DNA from 2 places in the Stenotrophomonas sp. 62841_Sma genome. Region 2 is predicted to be linked to the other one. Evidence: predicted binding sites of a transcription regulator. Region 2 holds the regulator's gene; the other holds the start of a gene.

Evidence for each region. The regulator HrcA, encoded in region 2, represses chaperone genes, less so after heat shock. The targets are predictions, from matches to a motif close to TTNGCACTCNNNNNNNNNGAGTGCNAA.
Region 1: ACZK5G_RS20085 (co-chaperone GroES) is a predicted target of HrcA. The motif match lies at 8,668-8,694, and genes of this name have one in related genera.

Annotation. Positions count from the first base shown of each region.
Region 1 covers NZ_CM151224.1:4,303,306-4,317,815, reverse strand. Annotated here, with positions in the region: gene ACZK5G_RS20115 (methyl-accepting chemotaxis protein) at 1-37, shown strand, start outside; gene ACZK5G_RS20110 (PepSY domain-containing protein) at 116-2,638, opposite strand; gene ACZK5G_RS20105 (TlpA family protein disulfide reductase) at 3,248-3,811, opposite strand; gene ACZK5G_RS20100 (protein-disulfide reductase DsbD family protein) at 3,808-6,189, opposite strand; gene cutA (divalent-cation tolerance protein CutA) at 6,186-6,524, opposite strand; gene ACZK5G_RS20090 (endonuclease) at 6,593-8,383, opposite strand; gene ACZK5G_RS20085 (co-chaperone GroES) at 8,741-9,028, shown strand; gene groL (chaperonin GroEL) at 9,110-10,759, shown strand; gene ACZK5G_RS20075 (LysR substrate-binding domain-containing protein) at 10,848-11,771, opposite strand; gene ACZK5G_RS20070 (glutathione S-transferase family protein) at 12,018-12,653, shown strand; gene ACZK5G_RS20065 (LLM class oxidoreductase) at 12,667-13,695, shown strand; gene ACZK5G_RS20060 (MarR family winged helix-turn-helix transcriptional regulator) at 13,751-14,251, shown strand; gene ACZK5G_RS20055 (DNA alkylation repair protein) at 14,248-14,510, shown strand, end outside.
Region 2 covers NZ_CM151224.1:1,895,449-1,909,958, forward strand. Annotated here, with positions in the region: gene ACZK5G_RS08985 (LysR family transcriptional regulator) at 28-945, shown strand; gene recN (DNA repair protein RecN) at 1,056-2,717, opposite strand; gene hrcA (heat-inducible transcriptional repressor HrcA) at 2,833-3,897, shown strand; gene grpE (nucleotide exchange factor GrpE) at 3,961-4,476, shown strand; gene dnaK (molecular chaperone DnaK) at 4,659-6,584, shown strand; gene dnaJ (molecular chaperone DnaJ) at 6,739-7,863, shown strand; gene ACZK5G_RS09015 (AraC family transcriptional regulator) at 7,956-8,753, opposite strand; gene ACZK5G_RS09020 (MFS transporter) at 8,826-10,025, shown strand; gene pdxY (pyridoxal kinase) at 10,609-11,517, shown strand; gene ACZK5G_RS09030 (prephenate dehydrogenase) at 11,514-12,638, shown strand; gene ACZK5G_RS09035 (hypothetical protein) at 12,905-13,099, opposite strand; gene ACZK5G_RS09040 (ABC transporter transmembrane domain-containing protein) at 13,170-14,510, opposite strand, start outside.

The DNA.
Region 1 (14,510 bases), 2.4 Mb from region 2:
TCTGCAGTCGATGCCACAGGCGCGCGCTGCGGCCTGATCCCGCTCCGGTAGTGCCGGCCGCTGGCCGGCACCGTCGATGATCCTGCCGGCCAGCGGCCGGCACTACCCTTTTGGCTCAGTACACGTCGCGCCGGTAGCGCCCGGTCTCCAGCAGCGTTTCCACAACCTCATCGCCCAGCGCAGCGCGCAGCACCTGGTCCACGCCTTCGGCCATGCCCTGCAGCGAGCCGCAGACATGAATCACCGCGCCACGCTGCATCCATTCGCGCAGCGCATCGGTGGCGGCATGCAGGCAATCCTGCACGTAACCACCTTCGCCATCGCGCGAGAACGCCAGGTCCACCCGCGCGAGATGGCCATCGGCCTGCCACGCTTCGATCTCGTCGGCGAACAGGAAGTCGTGCGCGCGCTGGCGCTCACCGAACAGCAGCCAGTGCCCGTGTTCGCCTGCATGGGCAGCTTCGCGCAACAAGCTGCGCAGACCCGCGATGCCGGTGCCATTGCCGATCAGCACCATCGGCACACCGCCAATGCGATGGAAACCGGGGTTGCGATGCACACGGGCCACGATGCTGGCACCGACCGGGGCATGCAGCGCCAGCCAGCCCGAGCCCAGCCCGGCTCGACCCGACAGGTCATGCACCAGGCGCACCACCAGTTCCACCACTTCATCACTCGTGGAGGAGGCGATGGAGTATTCGCGTCCGGGCAGCGTTGGCAATCCGGACAGCCACAGGCAGGCATCCTGCACCGTCAGCGCGGCGTCGGCCTCGGGCAGCTCGCGTTCACTGGCCAGCGCCAGCAGGGTGCGTGGGTGGCCGTCCACCAGCAGCGGCTGCAGCGGATCCAACCCCTGTGCCTTCAACACGGCGCTGGCGTGCCGTGCGTTGTGCCGGGGCGCGATATGCAGGATGTCGCCCGCCTGCCACTGCACGTCGGCCGGTGGCGCAAGACGGATGCGCCAGATGGCACCACCGATGCTGCCCGGATTGAGCCGGTCGCGGCCGAGCAGCCGCCACTCATGCATCTGCGTGGCCGCCGGCAGCACGCTGTCATCGGTGACGATGCCGGTCAGCGCGCCCAGCTGCAGCTGCCATTGGCGCAAGGCCGCTACCGAGGCGGCATCGACTTCGATGCGGTCGAACAACGGGCGCGCGCCGTTGCCGAGCAGCCAGCCATCAACCTGGCGACCGAAGCCGCAGTAGTGCGGGTACTGTCGGTCACCCAGCGCCAGCAGTCCAAACTGAAGGCCTGACAGGTCGAGTGTCTGTGCCATCAGCCGTCGTGCAGCGCCTCGCGCCGCATCCGGTGGCTCGCCGTCGCCGAAGGTGCTCAGTACCCACAGCACCTGCGCGGTGCGTGCCAGCTGCGCGGCATCGACGCGGGCCAGTGGCAGCACCTGCACCGCATGACCGGACGCCTGCAGCTGCGCGGCGGCGCGCCATGCCAGTTGTTCTCCCAGTCCACTCTGACTGGCATGCACCACCAGCCACGGCGTACCACCGCCATCGGCAGGCGTTGCTGGCAGCGACTGGCGCAGGTCACGCGCGGCGCGCTGGCTGCGGCGGCGGTCCAGGTAGAGCATCCAGCCGGTGATGAAGAACAGGCTCATGCCCAGGCTGCTGAGCATCACCACGACACGCCCGGGCACGCCGAAGTAGCTGCCCGAGTGCAGCGCGAACACGCTGGTGGCCAGCTGCGCGCCGGCGCCCTGGCGCGCATAGGGGCGGGCATCGAGCGTGGCCCCCGTGCCTGGGTCCAGCTGCAGCAGATCATGCGCGCGGTCATGCTGGCCGCCGCGCTGCGACGGATCACCGGCCATCACCCGCACGTTCAGTGCCTGCCCCGGCTTCTCCGGCAGGCGCAGGTCGATGTAGCCGGTGCGCACGCCGGGCAGTGCGTACAGCGTGGCTTCGATGCGTTCCAGGTTCAGGGCGGCGTCGGTGGCGACCTTGTGCTTGGCGGCCGGTGCGACGCCCAGCAGGGTGTTGGCGGCACTGCGATACCAGTCGAACGACCACCACAGGCCGGTCAGCGCACTCATCAGGTAGATCAGCAGCACCCAGGTGCCGACCACCGAGTGCAGGCTCCACAGGAAGCCACGGCCGCTGCGTTTCCATTCCACCGCCAGCCAGCTGCGCCAGTGCCACCAGCGCCGCGGCCAGCGCAGGTAGAGCCCGGACAGGGTGAAGAACAGCAGCGCGATGGCACAACTGCCGGTGATCCATTTGCCGCGCTCGCCGGCGGCGAGGTGGCGATGCAGATCCTCGACGAAATCGAAGAACGCCTGCCCGCGCAGGGCGCTGAAGCGCTCGCCGGTGTACGGATCGAAGTAGACCCAGTGTTTCTTGCCGCCGGCGAAGCGCGCCACCGAGGGCCGTTGCCCGGTGGCATCCACGCGCAGGCGTTGCAGGGGGCGATCACTGCCGGCCTGCAGCAGCGGCACCAGTTCGCTGAGTTCAAGCGGAAGCTGGCCGTCGGCATGGTGCTCGGCGATCTCGGCGAAGCCGGGATTGGCCGCCCGCAGCAGTTCATCCTCGAAGGACAGCACGGCGCCGCTGAGGCCCATCACGGCCAGTACGGCACCGGCGGTGATGCCCAGCAGCCAGTGCAGTTGGAACAGGACGTTCTTGAACATCGAAGGAGGAGGGCCTGGAAGGCTGCCGCCCGCATCCTGCGCAACAGCAAATGAGAATTAGTCGCGGAATTCTCCGTGGCGCCCCGGCTGCGGTCAAGCAGGGGATATCGGCCGGGCGGCGCCCGGCACCCGCGGTAGTGCCGGCCGCTGGCCGGCAACCTCAGAAGCAACAGCCGAAGCAACAGCGGGTTTCCTGTGAGGAGGCGGGGTGGGTCCGGTTGCGGGGGACGGCGTGAATACGTCCATGTAGCCTCGGTCGCGCCATCCATGGCGCTCACGCCCCCTCAACCGGACCCACCCCGCCTTCGACAGATTTCCGCGATCTGTTGGAAATGCTCTTGGGGATCTGACCCCAGAATTTCATTCGATATCTGACGGATGTGTCGACCAAGGTCGACACCTACCGAAAAGCACCGGGAATCTGTCGGGGGTGGGGCGGTGTGGGGCTGCAGGACCGTTGGCGCCATGGATGGCGCCATCGAGCCCCCATGGACGGGTTTACGGCGTGTCCTGCAGCCTCACACCGCCCCGCCCAATTCTCAGCACTGCAGGGCCGCTTTGGCTGTTGCTGTGGCCTCGGCAGGTGCAGGGCGCAGCCCTGCCGAACCCTCACTTCACCCAGCTGTCGATCTCGCCGTGGGCGAACGGTCCCAGCTTCGCCTTCACCAGCCGGCCCTGTGCATCGAACAGCACGCTGTAGGGCAGCAGGCCCTGCGTATTGCCCAGCTGCACGCTGGCATCGCGTGGCCCGGGTGTCTCGATCACGATCGGGTAATCCACCGGTACCCGCTGCAGGAAACCGCGCACGTCTTCCGGCGTATCCAGCGCCAGGCCAAGAACCTGCACACCGTTGTCGCCCTGGGTGTGGGCAAAGCGCGCCAGTTCAGGCATTTCTTCAACGCAGGGCGCGCACCAGCTGGCCCAGACATTGATCAACAGCGGGCGGCCGGTAGCGTGCTGGCGCAGGTCCAGCGGTCGGCCTTCAAGATCGGGCAGCGACAGCGCGGGCAGGCTGTCGCCGACCTGCAGGGCGGGTGCCACCGCCGCCACCGCAGGCGCCGCTGGCATGGCCTCAGGCGCAGCCGGCGCGGGAGCCAATCGATGCCCGGCCCACAGGCCGAGGCCGGCGGCCAGCACCGCTGTCCACAGCAGCGCTGGCCGTTGCCATTTCATCGTGCGGTGCGCAGCAGCGCTTCCTCGACCACCGCCTGGGTCAGCAGGGTCGGCAGCACGGTCGGCGGTGCGCCGGGGCCGTACACCACGTACAGCGGCACGCCCACGGCCTTGTGCTCTTCCAGGAACGTGGTGATCTGCGGATCGACGTTGGTGTAGTCACCGCGCATGTACACCGCGTTGGTGCGCTTGAGCAGTTCCTTGAACTCTGGGCGCGACAGCACGGCGCGCTCGTTGGCCTTGCAGCTCACGCACCAGTCGGCGGTCATGTTCACGAACACCACGCGGTTGTCGGCGCGCAGGCGATCCAGCAGCTGCGGCGAGTATTCGACCACGTTGTCAGTGGCCGCCTGTGCGGCACGCGCCGGCGCTGCCAGCTGGGTCACGCCCCAGGCCGGAACCAGTGCACCGATCGCCAGCAGCACGCCGAGCAGGGTGACGGCGCGCGAGCCGGTCCAGCGGTTGCGTTCAAACAGCCACAGACCGAAGGCCAGCAGCAGCAGGCCACCCAGCACCAGCGCCATGCCGTCCACGCCGCGCTGCTTGCCCAGCACCCACAGCAGCCACAGCACGGTGGCATACATCGGGAAGGCCAGCACGTGCTTGAGCGTTTCCATCCACGGGCCCGGCTTGGGCAGGCGGCGCGCCAGTGCCGGCACGAAGCCGATCAGCAGGAACGGCAGCGCCAGGCCCAGGCCGAGGAACAGGAACACGGTCATCGCCTTCAGCGGCGGGGCAATGAACGCGTAGGCAATCGCGCCGCCCATGAACGGGCCGACGCAGGCACTGCCGACCACGCAGGCCAGCGCACCGGTGAAGAAATCACCGGCCGGGCCACTGCGGCTGGCCAGCGACTGGCCGAGGTTGCCGATGCCGCCGCCCAGTGTGAACACGCCGGACAGGCTCAGGCCCACCGCGAACATGATGTAGGCCAGCGCCGCCACCACGCCCGGGTGCTGCAGCTGGAAGCCGATGCCGACGGCGTTGCCGATCGCGCGCAGGCCAACCATCAACGCACCGATCACCGCGAACGCGACCAGTACGCCCAGCGTGTACCAGAGGGCATGGCTGCGCGCGCGCTGCGGGCTTTCGCCACTCTGCGCCAGGCTCAGGACCTTCAGCGACAGGATCGGCAGCACGCAGGGCATCAGGTTCAGTACCAGGCCACCGGCCAGCGCCAGCAGCAGGACCCATACGAACGAACGGTCCGGATTCGGCGTGGTCACCGGCGGTCGCGTGCGCAGCGCGTTGTCACCCTGTGCATCGGCGGCGAACTCACGGCTGGCGGTGCCGTCACCTGCAGCAGGGGTCGTTGCATCCGTATTGGGCACGGTTGGCAGCAGGCGCAGCGGTGCGCCGTTGGCGGCTTCGCGTGGTGCGCCGTTGGCAGCGGGCAGCGGGCTGATCACCTCATTGCGCGGTGGCGCCTGGTCGGCACTGCTGCTGACCTTGCCGGCCGGAATGGACAGCTTCACCCGGCGGGTCATCGGCGGGTAGCAGATGCCATCGGTCTGGCAACCCTGGAAGGTCACCACCAGAGTGCTGTCGACCGCATCGGCGATGGAGCGGCGCAGCGGCAGCGGCACTTCCACCTGGTTGAAGTACACCGAGACATCGCCGAAGTGTTCGTCGCGATGCGACTGTGCGGCAGGCCAGCGCAGCTTGTCGGCCAGCACCCCGGTGCTGCCGTCCAGCTTCACCGAAGTGCGGTCGCGATACAGGTAGTAGCCCGGCGCCGGGCTGAAGCGCAGCAGCAGGGTATTGCCGTCGCTGGCGATGGCGTCGAAGCCGAACGCCTGCTCCGACGGCAGCGGCAGCGCCTGGCTGTTGCTGGCCGCGCCCGGCAGGCGCAGGCCACCGCTGTTGCCGGCACCGGCCAGCGGGTTGTTGAACGGGCTTGCCGCACCGGCACGCGCGGCAGGCACCGCGGCCGCCGCACCGGCGCCCGGCAGGGTGACCTGCACCACGCGCTTCTGCGGCGGGTAGCAGACACCGGCATCGGCGCAGCCCTGGTAACGCACTTCCAGGCTGATGGTGCCGGCGGCGTCGGTCGGCGTGCCGGGCAGGGTGGCCTGCAGGCGTTCGCGATAGGTTTCGACTTCGCCGAAGAAATCGTCGTGGTGCTTGTCGCCCTTGGGCATCTGCAGCGCGCCGGCATTGAAGGCCGGGTCGGCCTTGACGCTGGTGCGGTGGCGATACAGGTAATAGCCCGGTGCGATCTTGAACTGCAGTTGCACCTGGCCCCGTTCGGGGGCGCTGGCGGTCAGCGCGAACGCCTGGTCCACCGGCAGCAGGTCCTTCTCATCCAGCGCGAAGGCCGGCAGCGAGAGCCACAACAGGGCGCACAAGGCGGCGCCGCGCGCAAACAGAGTCTTCAATCAGTGTCCTCCCGGGTCTGTGCCCGGATCCAGTCCAGATACGCCGGCAGGCCGGCCCGGGTTTCGACCGCAATGCACTCCGGGAGTTCATACGGATGCAGTTCGACGATCCGGGCAATCGCGTCATCGACGCGACTCGCGGTGGTTTTCACCAGCAGCTGCAGCTCGGCGTCGGTGGTCACCTCGCCCTGCCAGCGGTAGGTCGACTGCGCGCTATCGAGGCGGGTCACGCACGCGGCCAGGCGCTCGCCGACCAGCGCGTGCGCGATGCGCTCGGCACTGGCCCGGTCCGGGCAGGTGGTCAACAGCAGCAGGACGGGATCGATGGTCGACATGACCGTCGAGTATAGGGCCGCCGCCGGGTCAGGGCCCGGCGGCGGCAGTGGACCGCTGCGTTGCGCGGTCAGTTGGCCAGCTGGCAGGAGGTCGGCTTGGCCGAGGTGAACAGGCCAGGGGTCGCCCACTCGGGGTGGTCGATGAACGGGTTGCGGTTGCCCTGGAAGCTGTAGATCACGTCGTTGCGGGCACGCTCGGCATCATCCGGCGGATCGGACAGGTGCCAGTCGATCAGCGTCGAGAGCAGGCCCATGTAGGCCGGCGAACTGCTGGTCTTGACGATCCTGCTGCGGTCGTCGGTCAGCTCCAGGTCCGGCTCGGACTGGCCGGTGGCCGCATCCTTGCCGCCCTCGTAGCGGATCGCCATGTACATCACCGCACGCGCCATGTCGCCCTTGCGCTTGCCCCACACCTCGAAGGTACCGGTGTTGCCGTCCGGCGTGCGCACCCAGTTGGAGTTGCCCGGGTAGCCGCCGCTGCCGCCGCCCTGGCCGTTGTTGGCCTCGGTGGCGCGTTCGCCGCAGTTGGCGTCGCACTTGCCGAACGGCTTGTTGCCACGGTCGGCGTTCCACTGCGCGTCGGTCAGGTACAGCATGTGGGTGTCGGTGTACGGCGCGTACGGCAGGCCCTTGTCGCCGGTGGTGCTGGCAAAGCCCAGCGAGTTCGGCCAGGTGTGCTCGCGGTTGTACTTCAGGCCGCCGCCGCTGCCGGCGCGGTCGGTCACCTTGGCGTAGCTGCGGTTGCGGTACGCATCCAGGATCCTGCCGCTGTTGTTCGGATCCTCGTCGGCGATTTCCAGGATGGTCCAGGTGCTGGTGCCCGAGCCGCTGTACGGGTAGGCGGTGTGGCCCTTGATGGTGGCGTGCAGCGAGCAGCGCAGCTGGCTGGGGCTGCTGGTATTGACCTTGGAGTAGTAACCGGCCGGCACGCCCGGGTTGCCCGGGTCCGGATTGCCGCCGGTGCTGGCCACGGTGAAGGCGATGCGGCTGTCGGCGGCGGGGTGCGCCCCCTGCAGGTCGGTGATGCGTGCGGCGCGGATGTCGAAGCGGCAGGCTTCACCGGCCACCAGCGCGGTGTTGGTGGACAGCTTCACGCTGCGGCCGCTGGCCGGGTAGGTCAGCGGCACGCTGCCGGAGGTGCCGCAGCTCAGGGCGAAGGCGCCACTGGCCAGGTTCACCGTCTCGCTGAACACCACTTCCAGGTCGGCGGCGGCCGGGAAGGTGCTGCTGCCCTGCGCCGGGGTGGTGGTGGACACCGACGGCGGCGTGTTCGGGCCCGGGGTGCCACCCCCGCTGAAGGTCTGGCCGTTGTTGCAGCTGCCAAACGTCTGCTTGGCCGATTCGGCCCAGGTGAAGTGGGCGTACTGGCTGCCGCTGCCGGTCAGCTGCAGCGAGGTGCCCGGGGCCGTGCTGTTGGTCTCGGCCACCGGAATGTTCTGGCTGGTCATGCCGGCGGCAGGGCCACCGGAGGCGGTGATGGCGCCCTCGTAGCTGAGGAACTGGACCACCTTGCCGCTGGCATCGACCAGGGCGATGCCGTCGTTCGGGCCGTTCTGCAGGCCGTTGGTCGGGTAGCTGACCACGGCCAGGGTGGCGCTGCCGCAACCCGCGGCGGTGCCGGCCGGGACCGGATTGTTGGCGTAGACCGTGGCGGCCGAAGGATTGCTGCCGTTGTAGAGATAGAGGCGGTAGCCGGACAGGTCCTCGCCCGCGGTAGCGACCACTTCGATGGCTTCGCCGACGTCACCGGCGGCGGTGCTGTCGTCGTAGTGCAGTTCGTTGATGAAGACCTCGGCCTGGGCCGGCGCGGCGGCCAGCGCCAGCAGGCAGGCGGCGGCAAGCGGGGACAGCAATCGCATCGACTACTCCTTGTGATTGGGAATGCGCGGCCGAGCCTAAGGCCGATCCAGTGACACTTTGTCGTAAATGAACGTCAGATATCTGACAGTGCGACGCGAGTCACCAAAAGTCGAGGATTCCAGAGACAGGGTTGCCGCGTTGCACCGGCATCCAGGCCTTCACATGGGCGCAGATCGAGTGGGCCCGGGGCAGTGAAATTTTTTCCGCGAGCGGCCTTGAAAGGTCCGGGGCCAGCTCCATCTCTGTCCTGCTCCCGATTCATCGGGCTTTTTCGCGAGCAATGCTGGCAGTCACCTGGGGTGAGTGCTAACATCGCCAGACTTTTTCAGACCAATCAATAACTTAAGAGGTCTCTCATGAGCATCAAGCCGCTGCACGACCGCGTTGTGGTCAAGCCGATCGAAGCCGACGAAATCTCCGCCGGTGGCATCGTCATTCCGGATTCGGCCAAGGAAAAGTCCACCAAGGGTGAAGTCGTGGCCGTCGGCCCGGGCAAGCCGCTGGACAACGGCAGCGTGCGCGCGCCGTCGCTGAAGGTCGGCGACAAGGTCATCTACGGCCAGTACGCCGGCAGCTCGTACAAGAGCGAAGGCGTCGAGTACAAGGTCCTGCGCGAAGACGACGTGCTCGCCGTCATCGGCTGAGCCTCGGCGCGACCTGTTTCAACCTGATCCCCAAATCCCAGCCGCCGGGCATCGTCCGGCGCTACCAATGAGGTAATTGCAATGGCTGCCAAGGATATTCGTTTCGGTGAAGACGCCCGTTCGCGCATGGTGCGCGGCGTCAACGTTCTCGCCAATGCCGTCAAGGCCACCCTGGGCCCGAAGGGCCGCAACGTCGTGCTGGAAAAGAGCTTCGGCGCACCGACCATCACCAAGGACGGCGTCTCCGTCGCCAAGGAAATCGAACTGGCTGACAAGTTCGAGAACATGGGTGCGCAGATGGTGAAGGAAGTTGCTTCCCGCACCAACGACGACGCTGGCGACGGCACCACCACCGCCACCGTGCTGGCCCAGGCCCTGATCCGCGAAGGCGCCAAGGCCGTGGCCGCCGGCATGAACCCGATGGACCTCAAGCGTGGTATCGACAAGGCCGTCGTGGCCGCCGTTGCCGAGCTGAAGACCATCTCCAAGCCGACCGCCGACGACAAGGCGATTGCCCAGGTCGGTACCATCTCGGCCAACTCGGACGAGTCGATCGGCCAGATCATCGCTGACGCGATGAAGGAAGTCGGCAAGGAAGGCGTGATCACCGTTGAAGAAGGCTCGGGCCTGGACAACGAGCTGGACGTGGTCAAGGGCATGCAGTTCGACCGCGGCTACCTGTCCCCGTACTTCATCAACAACCAGCAGTCGCAGACCGCTGACCTGGATGACCCGTTCATCCTGCTGCACGACAAGAAGATCTCCAACGTCCGTGACCTGCTGCCGGTGCTGGAAGGCGTCGCCAAGGCCGGCAAGCCGCTGCTGATCGTGGCCGAAGAAGTCGAAGGCGAAGCGCTGGCGACCCTGGTGGTCAACACCATCCGTGGCATCGTCAAGGTCGTGGCCGTCAAGGCACCGGGCTTCGGCGACCGTCGCAAGGCGATGCTGGAAGACATGGCCGTGCTGACCGGCGGCACCGTGATCTCCGAAGAAGTGGGCCTGTCGCTGGAAAAGGCCACCATCAAGGACCTGGGCCGCGCCAAGAAGGTGCAGGTCTCCAAGGAGAACACCACCATCATCGATGGCGTGGGTGACAAGGCTGCCGTCGACGCACGCGTCGGCCAGATCAAGACCCAGATCCAGGACACCTCCTCGGATTACGACCGCGAGAAGCTGCAGGAACGCGTGGCCAAGCTGGCCGGTGGCGTTGCCGTGATCAAGGTCGGTGCTTCGACCGAAATCGAAATGAAGGAAAAGAAGGATCGCGTCGACGACGCCCTGCACGCTACCCGTGCAGCCGTTGAAGAAGGCGTGGTCCCGGGCGGCGGCGTGGCCCTGGTCCGTGCGGTCACCGCACTGGCCGGCCTGAAGGGTGCCAACGAAGACCAGAACCACGGCATCCAGATCGCCCTGCGCGCGATGGAAGCCCCGCTGCGCGAAATCGTGGCCAACGCCGGTGAAGAACCGTCGGTCATCATCAACAAGGTCAAGGAAGGCACCGGCAGCTTCGGCTACAACGCCGCCACCGGCGAGTTCGGCGACATGCTGCAGTTCGGCATCCTGGACCCGACCAAGGTGACCCGTTCGGCGCTGCAGAACGCGGCCTCGATCGCTGGCCTGATGATCACTACCGAAGCCATGGTTGCCGAAGCTCCGAAGAAGGACGAGCCGGCCATGGGTGGCGCCGGTGGCATGGGCGGCATGGGTGGCATGGGCGGCATGGACTTCTAAGTCCCCGCATTTGCCCCGCAATGAAAAACCCCGCCGCAAGGCGGGGTTTTTTTGTGGCCGGCTGCAATGGCATCGCTTTTCGAGCGGCTTATCCTGCGTCCTGCAGGGTGTGTGTGCCTGCTTCCTGCGGCGTCATCAGTGCTGCATGCAACCAGGTCATGAAAGCAGGTATCGCCGCGTTGGCCTCGCCGTCCGCACGCGTCACCGCGTAGTAGGCGAAGGCCTGTGGCCAGGGCTGGTCGATCACCACCTGCAGCCGGCCATTGGCGAGTTCTTCGGCCGCGTGGATGTCGCGCACCAGGGCGATGCCTTGCCCGGCCACCGCCGCGCGGATCAGCAACAGGTCGTCATCGAACGCAGGGCCGCGCTCCAGTCGTTCATCGCCGGGCAGATCCAGTGCCTGGAACCACAGCCGCCAGTCGCTGCGGTCGGCGTCCTGCAGCAGCGGCAGCTGCAGGCAATCCTGCACTGTACCCACGGCAGGCGCGCTGGCCAGCAGCGCAGGGCTGGCAACCGGCAGCAGTACCGGCGCCAGAAGATGCTCGGCATGCAGGCCAGGGTAGCGGCCCAGTCCATGACGGATCGCGATGTCCACGCCGTCGCGGCGCAGGTCGACCAACGCCGCGCTCGAGTCCAGCTGAACGTCCACCTGCGGATGCAACGCACTGAACCCGCCCAGTCGCGGCGCCAACCACTGTGCGGCGAAGCTCGGTGCCGCGCTGATGCGTAGCGTGCACCGCGTTTCCCAGCGTTCGAGTGTCTGCAGGCTCTGTGCGATCTGGTCGAAGGCCTGCAGCAGCTCCGGATACACACGCGCGCCGGCTGCACTGAGCACCACGCCATGCCGGGTGCGGTCGAACAGGCTCACGCCCAGCCGCTCCTGCAGCTGTCGAAGCTGCTGGCTGATTGCACCAGGTGTCACCCCCATCGCATCGGCGGCGGCGGTCAGGCTGCCATGTCGGCCGGTTTCAACGAAGGCCCGCAGGCCCAGCAGCGGCAGCACCGCACCCATCTCAACTCTCCTGTAACCGCGTCGGCACGCGCCGCGCTGCGACAGCATATCGACCGCACTGCAGGCTGTCGCGCGCGCGTCGCGCACGTTGAGCCCCGCTCAACTCCCCGTGCAGAAGACATCGTTTCCCCGCGACGCAGGCCTTTCCTAGACTGCCTGCACGGCTGCTGCAGCGCCCGTTCCCGCATCGCCCGGCCACCTTCAACGGCCGATGCATGCCGTCGCTCCCTGCCGTCCAGGATTCCCATGAACGAACCTTCGCTGCACCTGTACTCCGACAGTTCTCCCAATGGCTTCAAGGCCACCATCGCACTGGAAGAACTGGGTCTTCCCTATCGCCTTCACCACGTCCACATCGCCGATGGCGAACATCGCCATCCCGACTTCCTGCGGCTCAACCCGCATGGCCGCATTCCCGTGCTGGAAGATCGCGCGCGCGGCATCGTTGTCTTCGAATCGGCGGCGATCCTGATGTACCTGGCCGAACAGGGCAATGCGTTGCTGCCTTCCGAACCGGCTGCACGCTGGGAGACGCTGACCTGGCTGATGTTCCATGCCGCCAGCGTCGGCCCGATCCTCGGCCAGCGCGTGCATTTCGAGCACTTCGCACAACAGCCCGATTCCGCGGCAATCGAACGCTACCGCCGCCTGAGCGACGAGCTGTTCGGCGTACTCGACCAGCGCCTGCAGGGACGCGAGTGGTTGGCTGGCGATCACTACTCGATTGCCGACATCGCCCACTTCGGCTGGCTGTACATCGCCCGCATCATCGACATCGATTTGTCGCGGCATCGCCATCTGGATGCGTGGTACGCACGGGTTGCCGCACGCCCTGCGGTACAGCGCGGCGTGCAGCTGCCCGAGCCGGCCACCGGACCGTAAGGAGGCGACGCATATGAACGATTCCATTGCAGTGCCGGGCGCGTCGGCGCCGGTCTTTGCCACGCACCCGGGCTACCAGCGCATGTTCCGCGCCGACGCGCTGACCCTGGGCATCTACCTGCCGCTGCGCTTCTACCAGGGCGACATGGCCGTGCTGCAGGGCCAGGCGCGGCTGGTGGAGGAGATCGACCGCCACGACTTTGCCGCGGTATGGGTGCGCGACGTGCCGCTGTTCGATCCGCTGTTCGGTGATGCAGGCCAGCTGTTCGATCCATTCACCTACCTTGCGTGGCTGGCAGCGCGCACGCAGCGCGTGGCCCTGGCCACCGGCAGCGTGGTGCTGCCACTGCGCCATCCGATCGATCTGGCCAAGGCCTCGGCGTCGCTCGATCAGCTGTCCGGTGGGCGGCTGGTGATGGGTGTGGCGTCCGGTGATCGACCGCTGGAGTTCCCGGCCTATGGACTGGAGCACGCGGCGCGCGGAGAGCGTTTCGCCACCGCAATGAACGAGATGCGCCGTTGGCTGCAGCCGGGCACGGATGGGCGGATGACACATGCCGGTGCCGAGCAGGGCGTGCAGTTGCTGCCGCCCACGGTCAGTGGCCGCGTTCCGCTGATCGTCACCGGTGGCGCACGCCAGCCACTGGAATGGATCGGCCAGCATGCCGATGGCTGGCTGACCTACCCAGAGGCCACCCATGACAACGCTGGTCCGCAGCGGCTGGCCGCGAAGATCGGCGCTTGGCGCGCGCTGATTCTGGACGGCGGCTTCCGTCCGCACATGACCAACGAATGGATCGACCTGGTGGACGATCCGGATCATCCACGCATGCCGTTGCGGGGTGGCTTCACCCTGCGCACCGGCCGCAAGGGCCTGATCGATCTGCTGCAGGCCTGGCAGCGGGCCGGCGTCAACCATGCCGCACTGGGGATCCAGTTCGCCGAGCGGCCTGCCGGCGAGGTGCTGCAGGAGCTGGCCGAGGAGGTACTGCCGCTGTTCCCGTCGCATCCGGGGCCGGCGGCGAAGGTGATGGACTGGTAGCCACGCCGAAGGGGATGGCATATGATTAGGCGCCTAATCATATGCTCATCACGAGATGATCGAAGCCAAGCACCATGCCCTGATGGATGAGGCGCAGCGACGCGGCCACGCCAACGTCGCGCAGCTGCGCCTGTGCTTCCAGCTGCTGTCGTTGTCGTCGTCCATCGACCACGATTGCGCCACCCGGCTGGCGCCACACGGGCTCAGTGAGGGTCGCTTCATCGTGCTGTTCCTGCTGCATGGGGCCGGTGGCACGCTACCGCCCCACGAGCTGGCCGAACGCGCAGGCGTCACCCGCGCCACCATCAGCGGCCTGCTCGATGGCCTGCAGCGCGAAGAACTGCTGCAGCGTCGCAGCGATGCTGAGGATGGCCGTCGCCTGCAGATCGTATTGACCGCACGGGGAAAACGCTTGGCCGAGACACTGTTTGACCAGCACACACAGTGGATCGGTGGCCTGTTCAATGGTCTGGATACCGATGAACAGCAGCAGCTGTCGCGGTTGCTGCACAAGGTCTGGCAGCACACCGATGCTGGACGAGAGTCTGCAGCATGAGCCCGGCGATTGCGGCGCAACGCCTGCATGAACTCAACACCGGTCGCGTTGCCACCACCCATCTGGCCGAATGCCTGGCAGTGGATTTCGCCGCGTTGCTGCAGGTGGTGGCGCCTGCGCTTGCACCGGAAGCGCTGCAACGCATGCGGGATGCCTCAGGCAAGGGCATCACGCTGCGCATGGCCTTGGCCGCGCAACTGCTGCGTGAGGCGGGGCAGGGTGCGCCTGAGTTCTGGCAGGATCACAGCTCCGATACCGT
Region 2 (14,510 bases):
AATCATCTGTGAACTGGATTCATCGCCATGGCGCGACCCGACATCAACCGATCCGGCGAACTGGAAGTGTTCGTGCGGGTGATCGAGACCGGTGGCTTCTCTGCCGCCGCCCGCACCCTGGACATGACGCCGTCGGCAGTCAGCAAGCTGGTGGCCCGGCTGGAGCAACGGCTGGGTACGCGCCTGCTGCAGCGCTCCACCCGCCAGCTGCAGCTGACCCCGGAAGGCTGCGCGTTCTACGAGCGCGGCCTGCGCGTGCTGGCCGACCTGGAGGAGGCCGAGCGCTGCGCCAGCGCCCATGCCGAGCCGCGCGGACGCCTGCGGGTCAACTCCAACGTGCCGTTCGGCCAGCATTTCCTGTTGCCGCTGTTGCCGGCATTCCTGGAGCGCAATCCGCAGGTGGGGGTGGATCTGACCCTCAACGACGAGGTGATCGACCTGCTTGAGCAGCGCACCGACGTGGCGGTGCGGGCCGGCCCGCTGAAGAGTTCCAGCCTGGTGGCGCGACGGCTGGGTGCGACGCGGATGATGATCGTGGCCGCACCAGCCTACGCGCAGCGGCATGGACTGCCGCGCAACGCTGAGGAGCTGATGTCGCACAACCGTCTGGACATCGGCCATGCGCGTGCGATGCAGGGCTGGCCGCTGCTGCAGGACGGTCGCGAGCGCATGCTGCTGCCCAGTGGCAATGCCCGCGCCAGCAACGGCAACGCGCTGCGGCAGCTGGTGCTGGGCGGGTTGGGCATGGCGCGGCTGGCGACCTACCAGGTGCAGGAGGACATCGCCGCCGGACGCCTGCTGCCGGTGCTGGAGGAGGCCAACCCCGGTGACCTGGAAGAGGTGCACGCGGTGTTCCTGGGGCAGGGCGGCTACCTGCCGCTGCGGGTGCGCGCGTTCCTTGATTTTCTGGTGGAAACGGTGGATCTGGCGCGGCCACAGGGGTAGTGCCGGCCGCTGGCCGGCAACCTCACGATCTTCGCCGACCCGCATCGGGTTGCCGGCCAGCGGCCGGCACTACCGCGCGGAAGCCGGGCCCATGCTCGGCTCGGGCGGCGTCAGACCTGCAGCAGCTTGCGTGCGGCGGCGCGCGCTTCCTTGCTCACTTCCACGCCGCCCAGCATGCGCGCCAGTTCTTCCTCGCGCGCCTTGCTGTCCAGCTTTTCCACTGCGCTCTGGGTCATGCCTTCCACCGGGGCCTTGCTGACCCGGTAATGGGCGTGGCCCTTGGAGGCGACCTGCGGCAGGTGGGTCACGCACAGCACCTGGCGCTTCTCGCCAAGGGCGCGCAGCTTCTGGCCGACGATGTCCGCCACCGCGCCACCGATGCCGGAGTCGACTTCGTCGAACACCATGGTCGGCACCGCATCCAGGTCCAGCGCGGCCACTTCGATGGCCAGCGAAATGCGCGACAGTTCACCGCCCGAGGCCACCTTGCGCAGGGCGCGCGGTGGCTGGCCGGCGTTGGCGGCGACCAGGAACTCCACGCGCTCCGCACCCTGTGGATCGGGCTTGCCGGAATCCTGCGGCTCCAGTTCGATCAGGAACTGGCCACCGCCCATGCCCAGCTCGGCGATGATGCCGGTGGTGGTGGCCGACAGTTCGGCAGCGGCGCTGCGACGGCTGGCGGTCAGCACCTCGGCCTGTACGCGCCAGGCCGCAGCGGCCTTGTCGATTTCGCCGGCCAGGCGCTGCAGGCGTTCGTCGGCGCCGCGCAGCTGTTCCACTTCGGCATGCATGCGCTCGCGCTGCGCGCCCAGCTCGTCCATCGGCACGCGGTGCTTGCGGGCCAGGTCGTGCAGGCGGCCGAGACGACGCTCGTTCTCCTCGAACTGCTCCGGGTCGGCGTCGAGGTCGTCATGCACCCGGTCCAGCAGCGACAGGGCTTCGTGCAGCTGGATCGAGGCGTTCTCGATCAGGCCGTCCACCTCGCCCAGGCGCGGGTCGTGTTCTATCAGGCGCGACAGCTCGTGGCGCACCTGCTGCAGCAGGTCCAGCGCGGAACTGCCGTCGTCGCCATTGAGCTGGTTGCTGGCCGCCTGGCAGGCGCTCAGCAGGGCGCTGGCGTGGGCCTGGCGGCGGTGGCTGGCACCGAGTGCGACGATCGACTCCGGTTCCAGATCTTCGCGGTCCAGTTCGCGCAGCTGGTGCTCCAGGAAGCCGATCCGGTCACTGACGTCGCCCTGTTGCGACAGCGCCAGCGATTCATCGACCAGGGCCTGCCAGGCCGCGGCGGCGCGGCGCACCTGGCGGCGCTCGTTCTCGTTGCCGGCATAGGCATCCAGCAAGGCCAGCTGCGACGGGCGCGTCAGCAGGGCCTGCTGTTCGTGCTGGCCGTGGATCTCCACCAGCAGCGAGGCCAGGTCGCCCAGCTGGGCCAGGGTCACCGGACGGCCATTGATCCACGCCCGCGAACCGCCGTCGGCACGGATCACGCGGCGCAGCTGGCATTGTTCCTCGTCATCCAGCTCGTTGTCGGCCAGCCATTGGCGCGCGGCCTGCAGCTGGTCCAGCACGAATTCGGCCGAAAGCTCGGCGCGGGCGGCGCCATGGCGGACCACGCCACTGTCGGCACGCAGGCCGGACAGGAAGCCCAGCGCGTCGACCATCAGCGACTTGCCGGCGCCGGTCTCGCCTGAAACCACGGTCATGCCTGGCCCGAACTCCAGTTCGGTGGCGCGGACGACGGCAAAATCCTTGATCGAAAGATGTCTGAGCATGGGTAAGGGGGTATCAGCAGCCGCGCAACGCTAGCACGCGGGCGAGGGAGGTCCAATGACTTGCCAAGGTGATGCGCCGCCATTATCTAGTGTCCGTGTCTCACAGGTTGATTCCATGCACGGTTCTCCCGACCAGCTTGCCCCGCGTGCGCGCCATCTGCTGCGCACGCTGATTGCGCGTTACATCCAGGACGGTGAGCCGGTCGGCTCGCAGACGCTGGCGCGCGTGGCCGGCCTGGAGGTCAGCCCGGCCACCATCCGCAACATCCTCGGCGACCTGGAAGACCTGGGGCTGCTGGCCTCGCCGCACACCTCGGCCGGGCGCATCCCGACCGCGCATGGTTACCGGGTGTTCGTCGACAGCCTGTTGCAGATGCAGCCGCCGGGCGAGGGCGAGCTGGCCCGGTTGCGCCAGGAGCTGGCCAGCGGCGGCAGCACCCAGGCCCTGCTCGGCAGCGCCTCGGAGCTGCTGTCGGCGATGAGTCACTTCGTCGGCGTGGTCAGCGCGCCACGGCGCGAGCAGTTCGCCTTCCGCCAGATCGATTTCGTGGCGCTGGACGGGCGCCGGGTGCTGGCGATCCTGGTGTTTGCCGACAACGAGGTGCAGAACCGCGTCATCGAGACCCGGCAGGAGTTCGCGCCGGGTCAGCTGGAGCAGGTGGCCAACTACCTCAATGCGCATTTCGCCGGCCTGCCGATGGCCGAGATCCGCACCCGCCTGCTGCTGGAGCTGCGCGATGCCCGTTCCGAGCTGGAGCAGCTGCTGGCGCACAGCATCGAACTGGCCGAGCAGGCCCTGCAGCCGGCCGCCGACGACATGCTGGTGGCCGGCCAGACCCGGCTGATGGGGGTGCAGGACCTGTCCGACCTGGAGCGCCTGCGCGAGCTGTTCGAGCTGTTCTCCAGCAAGCGCGAGATCCTGCAGCTGCTGGAGCGGACCATCCAGGCCCCGGGCGTGCGCATCTTCATTGGCGAGGAGACCGGGATGATGCCGCTGCAGGGGGTCTCGCTGGTCACCGCCCCGTACACCGCCAATGGCCAGGTACTGGGCGTGCTGGGCGTGATCGGCCCCAAGCGGATGGCCTACGACCGCATGATTCCGCTGGTCCAGGCCACTGCCGATGTGCTCGGCGCGGCCTTTTCACCGGCCGGGCGCACTCCCGGAACATCCGACGCTTGAAACGCAGCATCCCGCCCACACTAGGGTGGGTGGAGGCGGAGACTGACCGCCAGGGACCCAGACATGAACCACGAACATCCAGATATCGAATCCCAGCAGACTGCCGCCGATGCGGCCGCCGCCGCCGGCGTCAACGACGAAGTGGAGCGCCTGCGCGCCGAAGTCGAGCAGATCAAGGCCGATGCGCTGCGTGAGCGCGCCGACCTCGAGAACCAGCGCAAGCGTGTTGCCCGTGACATCGAGCAGGCCCGCAAGTTCGCCAACGAGAAGCTGCTTGGCGAGCTGCTGCCGGTATTCGACAGCCTGGATGCCGGCCTGAAGGCCGCCGGCGACGACCCGCATCCGCTGCGCGAAGGCCTGGAGCTGACCTACAAGCAGCTGCTGAAGGTCGCTGCCGACAACGGCCTGGTCCTGCTGGACCCGATCGGCCAGCCGTTCAACCCGGAACACCACCAGGCGATCAGCCAGGTGCCGACCCCGGGCGCCGCCCCGGGCAGCGTGGTGACCGTGTTCCAGAAGGGCTACCTGCTCAACGAGCGCCTGCTGCGGCCGGCGCTGGTGGTGGTGGCCGCCGATTGATCGGCCGGGCCGGGCGATGCCCGGTCCCGGTCGTGCCAGGCCATGCCTGGCAAGGTTTTCCAGGCGCTGAACACAGCGTTCGGGAGGTGGCTTGAATGTTCCACGAGCCTCCCCCACATCGTATTCATCCACCGGCCGAGCGGCCGGACTGACCCCAACAAGCATCCTCAGGAGTCTCCCCCATGGGCAAGATCATTGGTATCGACCTCGGCACCACCAACTCGTGCGTGGCGATCATGGACGGCGGCAAGGCCCGCGTCATCGAGAATTCGGAAGGCGATCGCACCACCCCGTCGATCGTCGCCTACACCAAGGACGGCGAAGTCCTGGTCGGCGCCTCGGCCAAGCGCCAGGCCGTGACCAACCCGAAGAACACCTTCTACGCGGTGAAGCGCCTGATCGGCCGCAAGTTCACCGACGCCGAAGTGCAGAAGGACATCGCGCACGTCCCGTACGGCATCCTGGCCCATGACAATGGCGACGCCTGGGTGTCGACCAGCGACGGCAAGAAGATGGCCCCGCAGGAAATCTCGGCCAAGGTGCTGGAAAAGATGAAGAAGACCGCCGAGGACTTCCTCGGTGAGAAGGTCACCGAAGCGGTCATCACCGTGCCGGCCTACTTCAACGACAGCCAGCGCCAGGCGACCAAGGACGCCGGCCGCATTGCGGGCCTGGACGTCAAGCGCATCATCAACGAGCCGACTGCGGCTGCGCTGGCCTATGGCCTGGACAAGGGTGACAACAAGGATCGCAAGATCGTGGTGTACGACCTGGGCGGCGGCACCTTCGACGTCTCGGTGATCGAGATCGCCAACGTCGACGGCGAGAAGCAGTTCGAAGTGCTGGCCACCAACGGCGACACCTTCCTGGGCGGCGAAGACTTCGACAACCGCGTCATCGAGTACCTGGTTGAAGAGTTCAACAAGGACCAGGGCATCGACCTGCGCAAGGATCCGCTGGCCCTGCAGCGCCTGAAGGACGCCGCCGAGCGCGCCAAGATCGAGCTGTCCAGCGCCCAGCAGACCGAAGTGAACCTGCCGTACGTCACCGCTGACGCCTCGGGTCCGAAGCACCTGAACATCAAGCTGACCCGCGCCAAGCTGGAAGCGCTGGTGGAAGACCTGATCAAGAAGTCGATCGAGCCGTGCCGCGTCGCCCTGAACGATGCCGGCCTGCGTTCGAGCGACATCAGCGAAGTGATCCTGGTCGGTGGCCAGACCCGCATGCCGAAGGTGCAGCAGGCGGTGACCGAGTTCTTCGGCAAGGAACCGCGCAAGGACGTCAACCCGGACGAAGCCGTGGCACTGGGTGCTGCGATCCAGGGCGGCGTGCTGGGCGGCGACGTCAAGGACGTGCTGCTGCTGGACGTGACCCCGCTGTCGCTGGGTATCGAAACCATGGGCGGCGTGTTCACCAAGATCATCGAGAAGAACACCACCATCCCGACCAAGGCTTCGCAGGTGTTCTCCACCGCCGAGGACAACCAGTCGGCCGTGACCGTGCACGTGCTGCAGGGTGAGCGCGAACAGGCCCGCTTCAACAAGTCGCTGGCCAAGTTCGACCTGTCCGGCATCGAGCCGGCCCCGCGCGGCCTGCCGCAGGTGGAAGTGTCCTTCGACATCGACGCCAACGGCATCCTGCACGTGTCGGCCAAGGACAAGAAGACCAACAAGGAACAGAAGGTCGAGATCAAGGCCGGTTCGGGCCTGTCCGAGGAAGAGATCGCGCGCATGGTCGCCGACGCGGAAGCCAACCGCGAAGAAGACAAGAAGTTCCAGGAGCTGGTGCAGGCCCGCAACCAGGCCGACGCCCTGATCCATGGCACCCGCAGCGCCATCACCGAGCACGGCAGCAAGGTGGGCGGCGATGTCATCGGCAAGGTCGAGGCGGCGCTGGCCGACCTGGAAACCGCGATGAAGGGTGACGACAAGGCACAGATCGAAGCCAAGTCGAAGGCACTGGAAGAAGCCGGCCAGTCGCTGTTCGCCGCCGCTTCGGCCGACCAGGGCGGTGCCGCCCCGGGTGCCGACGCTGGCAATGCGGGCAAGCCGCAGGATGACGTGGTGGACGCCGAGTTCACCGAAGTCAAGGACGACAAGAAGTCCTGATCCGGACCGACACGGGACGCTGGCCATCAGCGTCCCGTTGTCGCATCAGGGTCCTGACCGCCCACCGGCGTGTCGGGGCGCCCGACGCAAGAGCGGACCTGGTTCCGCTCTTCCGCTTTGACGAATCCCGACTTTCCGGAACCCGATTCACGATATGAGCAAGCGCGATTACTACGAAGTGCTGGGCGTTGCCCGCACCGCCAACGACGAAGAGCTGAAGAAGGCCTACCGTCGCTGCGCGATGAAGTTCCATCCGGACCGCAACCCGGGTGATGCGGCGGCCGAAGCCTCCTTCAAGGAGTGCAAGGAAGCCTACGAAGTGCTGTCCGACGGCAACAAGCGCCGCATGTACGACAGCCATGGCCACGCCGCGTTCGAGCACGGCATGGGCGGAGGCGGTCCGGGCGGCCCGGACATGAACGATATCTTCGGCGATATCTTCGGCAACATCTTTGGTGGTGGCGGCGGTGGTCCGCGCCAGGCCCGTCGTGGCGCCGACATCGGCTACGTGATGGAGCTGGACCTGGAAGAAGCCGTGCGCGGCGTCGAGCGCCGCATCGAGATTCCGACCCTGACCGAGTGCGGCGACTGCGATGGCAGTGGCTCCGAAGACGGCAAGGTCGAGACCTGCAATGTGTGTCATGGCCGCGGCCAGGTGCGCATCCAGCGCGGCATCTTCGCAATGCAGCAGGCCTGCCACAACTGCGGCGGCCGCGGCCAGATCATCGCCAAGCCCTGCAAGACCTGCCACGGCAATGGCCGTGTCGAGGAAGACAAGGTGCTGTCGGTGAAGGTGCCGGCGGGCGTCGATACCGGCGACCGCATCCGCCTGCAGGGCGAGGGCGAGGCCGGCCCGGCCGGTACGCCGCCGGGTGACCTGTACGTGGAAGTGCGCGTGCGCGAGCATGCGATCTTCCAGCGCGATGGCGACGACCTGCACTGCGAAGTGCCGATCCGCATCTCGCAGGCGGCACTGGGTGACACCGTGCGCGTGGCCACCCTGGGCGGCGAAGCGGAGATCCGCATCCCGGCCGAGACCCAGACCGGCAAGCTGTTCCGCCTGCGTGGCAAGGGCGTGCGTTCGGTGCGCAGCCGCAGCGAAGGCGACCTGTACTGCCGCGTGGTGGTGGAGACCCCGGTCAACCTCACCAACGAGCAGCGCAAGCTGCTGGAGCAGTTCGAAGCCACCTTCGTCGGCGAGGAAGCGCGCAAGCATTCGCCGAAGTCGGCCACCTTCATGGATGGCGTGAAGGGCTTCTGGGACCGGATGACGTCCTGATCCATCGACGCATGTGTTGAACGACAGCGCCGGGCAATGCCCGGCGTTTTCCTTTGTGGTGCCGCACTGCCGCCGCCGGGCATGGCCCGGCGCTACCGGAAAAACGCCGCCGGCGTCTGCCCGAGCTGGCGCTTGAACATGCTGGTGAATGCACTCGGGCTGTCGTAGCCCATCGCCAGCGCGACATCGATGACCTTGTCGCCGACCGCCAGTCGCTCCAGGGCGGCCAGCAGCCGCGCCTGTTGCCGCCACTGCCCGAAGGTCATGCCCAGTTCGCTGGCGAAATGACGCTGGATGGTTTTCACGTCCACCTGCAGCGCCTGCGCCCAGTCCAGCAGGGTGGCGTCGTCGCCGGGGTGTTTCTGGATGTGCTGGCAGATCCGCTGCAGGCGCGGGTCGGTGGGCGAGGGCAGGTGCAGCGGCAGCACGTCCATGCGGTGCAGCTCGTCCAGCAGCAGGCGCACCACGCGGCCGTCGCGGCTGTCATCCACATGCGCGGTCTCGATCAGGCTGGCGGCGAGCAGCAGCTCGCGCAGCAACGGCGCTACCTGTACCGCGAACGCCTCGTCCGGCAGCTGCGGCGCGAAGTCCGGTTCCACATACAGGCTGCGCATATGCACCTCAGCGATGCAGTCCACCGCATGGGCCATGCCGGCCGGCACCCAGATCGCGCGGGTCGAGGGCACCACCCAGCGGCCGCCGTCCGCACGCACCACCATCAGTCCGGACATGGCGAACACCAGCTGGTGACGGCGATGCCGGTGGGGCGCGATGTGGGTGCCGGGTTTGTAGTGGCGGGCGCGGCAGGTCACCGGGCGGTGTACCGGAACCTCGTTCCACGGTGCAGTCTCGCGGACCGGGCAGGGAGTGTCCTTTTTACGATATGCCATGACCCGAACGCGGCAGAAGGGAGGGGGAGGCCACCGTAGCATGCGTGGCTCGCCCCCAACCTGACTGTGTCCATGTCGACCCTGGCTTCTCCCGCAACGACCTCACGCCCGGTGGCCCCCGGCGTGCTGGCCGCCATTTCCACCTCGCATGTCGTCAACGACATGATGCAGTCGCTGATCCTGGCCATCTATCCGGTGATCAAGGGCGGCTTCAATCTCAGCTTCACCCAGATCGGCCTGATCACCCTGACCTACCAGCTTACCGCCTCGATCTTCCAGCCGTTGATCGGCATGGCCACCGACCGTCGCCCTGCACCGTACTCGCTGCCGATCGGCATGGCCTCGACCCTGTGCGGCATGCTGCTGCTCGGCTTCGCACCGAACTACGCGGTGGTGCTGATGGCGGCGGCGATGGTCGGCATTGGCTCGGCCATCTTCCATCCGGAAGCCTCGCGCATCGCGCGACTGGCCTCGGGCGGCCGTCACGGCTTCGCGCAGTCGGTGTTCCAGGTCGGTGGCAATTTCGGAACCGCGCTGGGCCCGCTGATTGCCGCCGCAGTGATCGTGCCGTATGGCCAGCACGCCGCATCGTGGTTTGCCGGTGCTGCCCTGATCGGCATCGCATTGCTGACCTATGTCGGCCGCTGGTACGCGTTGCATCTGGGTACGCCTCGACCGGTCAGCACGGCTGCGATGGCGCCGCGGCATCCGTCTCGCACCGTGGCCAAGGTGCTGGCGATCCTGCTGGTGCTGATCTTCAGCAAGTACTTCTACATGGCCAGCATCGGCAGCTACTTCACCTTCTACCTGATCCACCATTTCGGCATTCCGGTGGCGCAGGCCCAGCTGCATCTGTTCGCGTTCCTGGTGGCGTCCGCCGCTGGCGGCTTCCTTGGTGGCCCGCTGGGTGACCGCATCGGCCGCAAGCCGATCATCTGGACCTCGATCCTGGGCGTGGCGCCGTTCGCGCTGATGCTGCCGCATGCTGATCTGCTGTGGACGACCGTACTGGCGGTGCTGATCGGCTTCGTGCTGTCCTCGGCGTTCTCGGCGATCGTGGTGTACGCGCAGGAGATGATGCCGCACCGCATCGGCATGGTGTCCGGCCTGTTCTTCGGCTTCGCCTTCGGCATGGGCGGGCTTGGGGCGGCTGTCCTGGGCCTGCTGGCGGACAAGACCAGCATCGAGTACGTCTACCAGTTGACCGCGTTCCTGCCGCTGCTGGGCATCGTGGCGGCGTGGCTGCCACCGTCGCGGCCTGCTGCTCACTGAGGGGGTGGGGTTTGCAGGGCTTGCAGCCCTGCACCTGCAGAGGCAACGTCAACGTCAAAAGCCTGCATTCCGTGGGTTGGCGGGGTGGGTCCGGTTGAGGGGGACGGCGTAAATACGTCCCTGTAGCCTCGGTCGCGCCATCCATGGCGCTCACGCCCCCTCAACCGGACCCACCCCGCCTTCGACAGTTTTCCGTGATCTGCCGGAACGGCTTACTGCTCTGGTAGGTGTCGACCTTGGTCGACACGGTAGATCCACGCCATGCGTGGATGACTCATTCGATGTCTGACAGATGTGTCGACCAAGGTCGACACCTACCAACAGCCGCGCGGAACAACAGCCGTAGTTACCAACAGCCGCGTGAACCTGTCGAAGGTGGGGCGGTGTCGGATTGCGGGGTGTCAGCGGCATGGATGCCGCTGCGAAGCCTACAAGGACGTACTTGCGGCGTCCCCGCACTCCGACACCGCCTCGCCACCCCACGGAATGCCGCTTTGGCTTCGGCCGTTGCGGTTGCCGTTGCATTGAGCAGGTGCAGGGCTGCAAGCCCTGCCGAAAACTTCCTTGGGCGTAGAATGCGGCCATGAGCGAATCCCTTGATAACCACCTGGTCCACGGCCGCCGCCAGCGGCCCGATGGCCCGTCGCCGATCGATGTCATCTCGGTCCAGTCGCAACTTGTCTACGGCCACGCCGGCAACAGCGCCGCCGTACCGCCGATGCGTGCGCTCGGTGTGCGCGTCGCGGAAATCCCGACCGTGTTGCTGAGCAATGCGCCGTTCTACGACACCACGCGCGGTCGGGTGCTGCCCGCCGACTGGTTCGCGGACCTGCTGCTGGGCACCCACGAGCGCGGTCTGCCGCAGCGGGCGAAGATGCTGGTTTCCGGTTACTTCGGCAGCACCGCCAACGGTGCCGCCTTCGCCGACTGGCTGGACAACATCCTGCCGGTCTGTCCGCAGCTGCGTTACTGCCTGGATCCGGTGATTGGTGACACCCACACCGGCCCCTACGTGGAACCGGGCCTGGAAGCGATCTTCGCCGAGCGATTGCTGCCGCATGCCTGGCTGGTGACCCCGAACGCCTTCGAACTGAATCGTCTGACCGGTATGCCGGCACTGGCCGAGGCCGATGCCATCGCCGCCGCGCGCACGCTGCTGGACCGTGGCCCGCACTGGGTGATCGCGCACAGCGTGGGCGGTAACCCGGGTGAGCTGGTGACCCTGGCGGTCGGTCGCGAGGAAACCTGGCGCTGGACTTCGCCGCTGCTGCCGGTGGACGTGGCCGGCACCGGTGACGTGCTGATGTCGCTGGTGGTGTCGTTCCTGTTGCGAGGTGAATCGATGCAGCAGGCGATTTCGCGTGCGATTGCCGGTACCCACGCGGCGCTGGAGGCGACTCTGGACAATGGCTTCGAAGAGTTCGACGTGATCGCGGCGGCGCCTGCCGCGCTGGCCGAAGGCACGCGCTTCCGTGCCGAACACGTGGCATGAGCGGTCTGCACGAACGCACGCCGCGCACGGTCGGCATCGTCGGCAGTGCCGGCGCCTATGGGCGCTGGCTGAGCCGCTTCTTCCAGCAGCACATGCAGCTGCAGGTGATCGGCCACGATCCGGCCGATCCGGACTCGCATACGCCGGAACAGCTGCTGGCGCAGGCCGACGTGCTGGTGTTCTCGGCACCGATCCGGCATACGCCGGCTCTGATTGCCGAGTACGTGCGGCAGTCGGCCGGCCGTGAGCAGGACCGGCTATGGCTGGACGTGACCTCGGTGAAGGAAGCGCCGGTGCAGGCGATGCTGGCCTCTCAAGCCGAAGTGGTCGGCCTGCACCCGATGACCGCGCCACCCAAGGCGCCGACCCTGAAGGGCCGGGTGATGGTGGTCTGCGAAGCGCGGCTGCAGCACTGGCAGCCATGGGTCGATACGCTGTGCACTGCGCTGCAGGCCGAGTGCGTGCGGGCCACGCCGCAGCACCACGATCAGATGATGGCGCTGGTACAGGCGATGGTGCATGCCACCCACCTGGCCCAGGCCGGCGTGCTGTGCCAGTACCAGCCGCAGCTGGGCGATCTGGCCGCGATGATGCCGTACCGCTCGGCATCGTTCGAGTTGGACACGGCGATCATCTCGCGCATCCTGTCGCTCAACCCGGCGATCTACGAAGACATCCAGTTCGGTAACCCGTACGTGGCGCCGATGCTGGAACGGCTGGTCGGCCAGCTGCAGGCCCTGCAGGCGCAGGTCGGGCAGGGCGACGACCGTGCGCGTGGTGAATTCCGCGAGCAGCTGCTGTCGGCCAACCGCAGTGCCTTCGGCGAGCAGGCGCTGGCGGACGGCAACTACACCTTTGAACGCGTGGGTTATCTGCTGGCTGACCTGACCGAGCGTAATGCGTTGTCGGTGCACCTGCCGGAGGACCGGCCAGGCTCACTGCGTGAGCTGCTGAACGTGTTCGAGCAGCATCGCATCAGCCTGGCTTCAATCCATTCCTCGCGCACGCCTGGTGGCGAAGTGCATTTCCGCATCGGGTTCGTGGCCGGCAGCGATGCTGCGGCGATCACCCGGGCAGCAGCCGACGTGGACGCCAGCGGCATCGGGCGGGTACTGGGCTGAATTCATCCACAGGCGGTGTGGATGGTTCCTGAGCAAACGTGTGGATAACCTTGCTCAGGCCTTGCCAGCCAAGGCTGTCAAGATGCCTGGCCAAAAAATGATCACGCCTTTTGTAGCGTCGAGCCATGCTCGACCGCCTTGGGCAAAAGGCGTGTCGACCCAGGTCGACACCTACCAGAGGCAAGAAAGCGGGTCGATCAAGGTCGACACCCGCCAGAGCGGGGCGATACGAGATCGGGTAGCGCCGGGGTCATGCCCGGCCAACCTCAGATCGTCAGCCGCAGCTCGCCGCCACTGGTGGTGAACTCGCGGCCATCGCGCACCAGCGGCCGCCCGTCATCCAGTTCGTAGCGTGGCGTGGCTTCGGAGTGATGCCCGCTGCCATTCGCCTCGGGCTTGAACTCGATGATGATGTGGCTTTCGCCGTTGCTGTCGACGGCGGGAAACTGACGGAACGACATCGTGCACCTCCTTCAGCGGATGCGGCTGTTGCGCGGCCAGCTTGGCCGCGCCGATGTTAGCCGGACGTCATCAATCGATGAACTGCAGGCGCGCAAGTTCAGCGTACAGTCCACCTTCTGCCAGCAGCTGTGCGTGCGTGCCCTCGGCGACGATGCGGCCCTGGTCCATCACCACGATGCGGTCGGCCTTGAGCACGGTGGCCAGGCGGTGGGCAATGACCAGTGTGGTGCGGCCCGCCATCAGCCGCTCCAGCGCCTGCTGCACGCTGTGCTCGCTCTGCGCGTCCAGCGCGCTGGTCGCTTCGTCCAGCAGCAGGATCGGCGCATCCTTCAGCAGCGCACGGGCAATCGCCACACGCTGCTGCTGGCCACCGGACAGGCGGGCACCGCGCTCGCCCAGCTCACTGTCATAGCCCTGCGGCAACGCGCGCAGGAAGCCATCGGCCTCGGCGGCACGCGCGGCAGCCTCGACTTCGGCGTCGCTGGCCTGCAGGCGGCCATAGCGGATGTTGTCGCGCGCACTGGCAGCGAACAGCGTCGGCTGCTGCGGCACCAGCGCCAGCTGCGCACGCAGCTCGGCCGGGTCGGCCTGGCGCACGTCGATGCCGTCCACGTCGATGCGGCCGCTGGCTGGATCATGGAAGCGCAGCAGCATCGAAAGCACCGTGCTCTTGCCCGCCCCCGACGGACCCACCAGCGCCACGGTCTCGCCGGGGTGCACGTGCAGGTTGAAGTGGTCCAGTGCGGCCTGGTCCGGTCGCTGCGGGTAGTGGAACACCACGTCGTCGAACCGGATCTCGCCACGCAGCGGCTGCGGCAGCGCGTGCGGCTGTGCCGGCGCGCGGATTTCGATGTCTTCCTGCAGCAGTTCGCCGATGCGGCCCATGCCGCCGGCCGCGCGCTGCAGTTCGTTCCACACTTCGGCCAGCGCGCCCACCGAGCCGCCACCGATCAATGCATACAGCACGAACTGGCCCAGCGTACCGGCGCTGAGGCGGCCGTCGATGACGTCGTGCGCGCCCAGCCACAACACACCGACGATGGCGCCGAACACCAGCAGGATGGCGCTGGCGGTGACCAGCGACTGTGCGCCGATGCGGCGACGGGCGGCGCCGATGGCATCACCGAGTGCCTTGTCGAAGCGCCCGCGCTCGTAAGGCTCGCGTGCATGTGCCTGCACCGTGCGTACCGCACCCAGGGTTTCACTGGCCAGGCTGTTGGCATCGGCGATGCGGTCCTGGCTGTTGCGTGCGACCGTGCGCAGCTTGCGCGCGCCGATGATGATCGGCAGCACCGCCAGTGGAATGCCGAGAAGCGACCATGCGGCCAGCCGCGGGCTGGTGACGAACAGCATCGCCAGGCTGCCGATGACGGTGACCGTGCTGCGCAGCGCCACTGACATGGTTGAGCC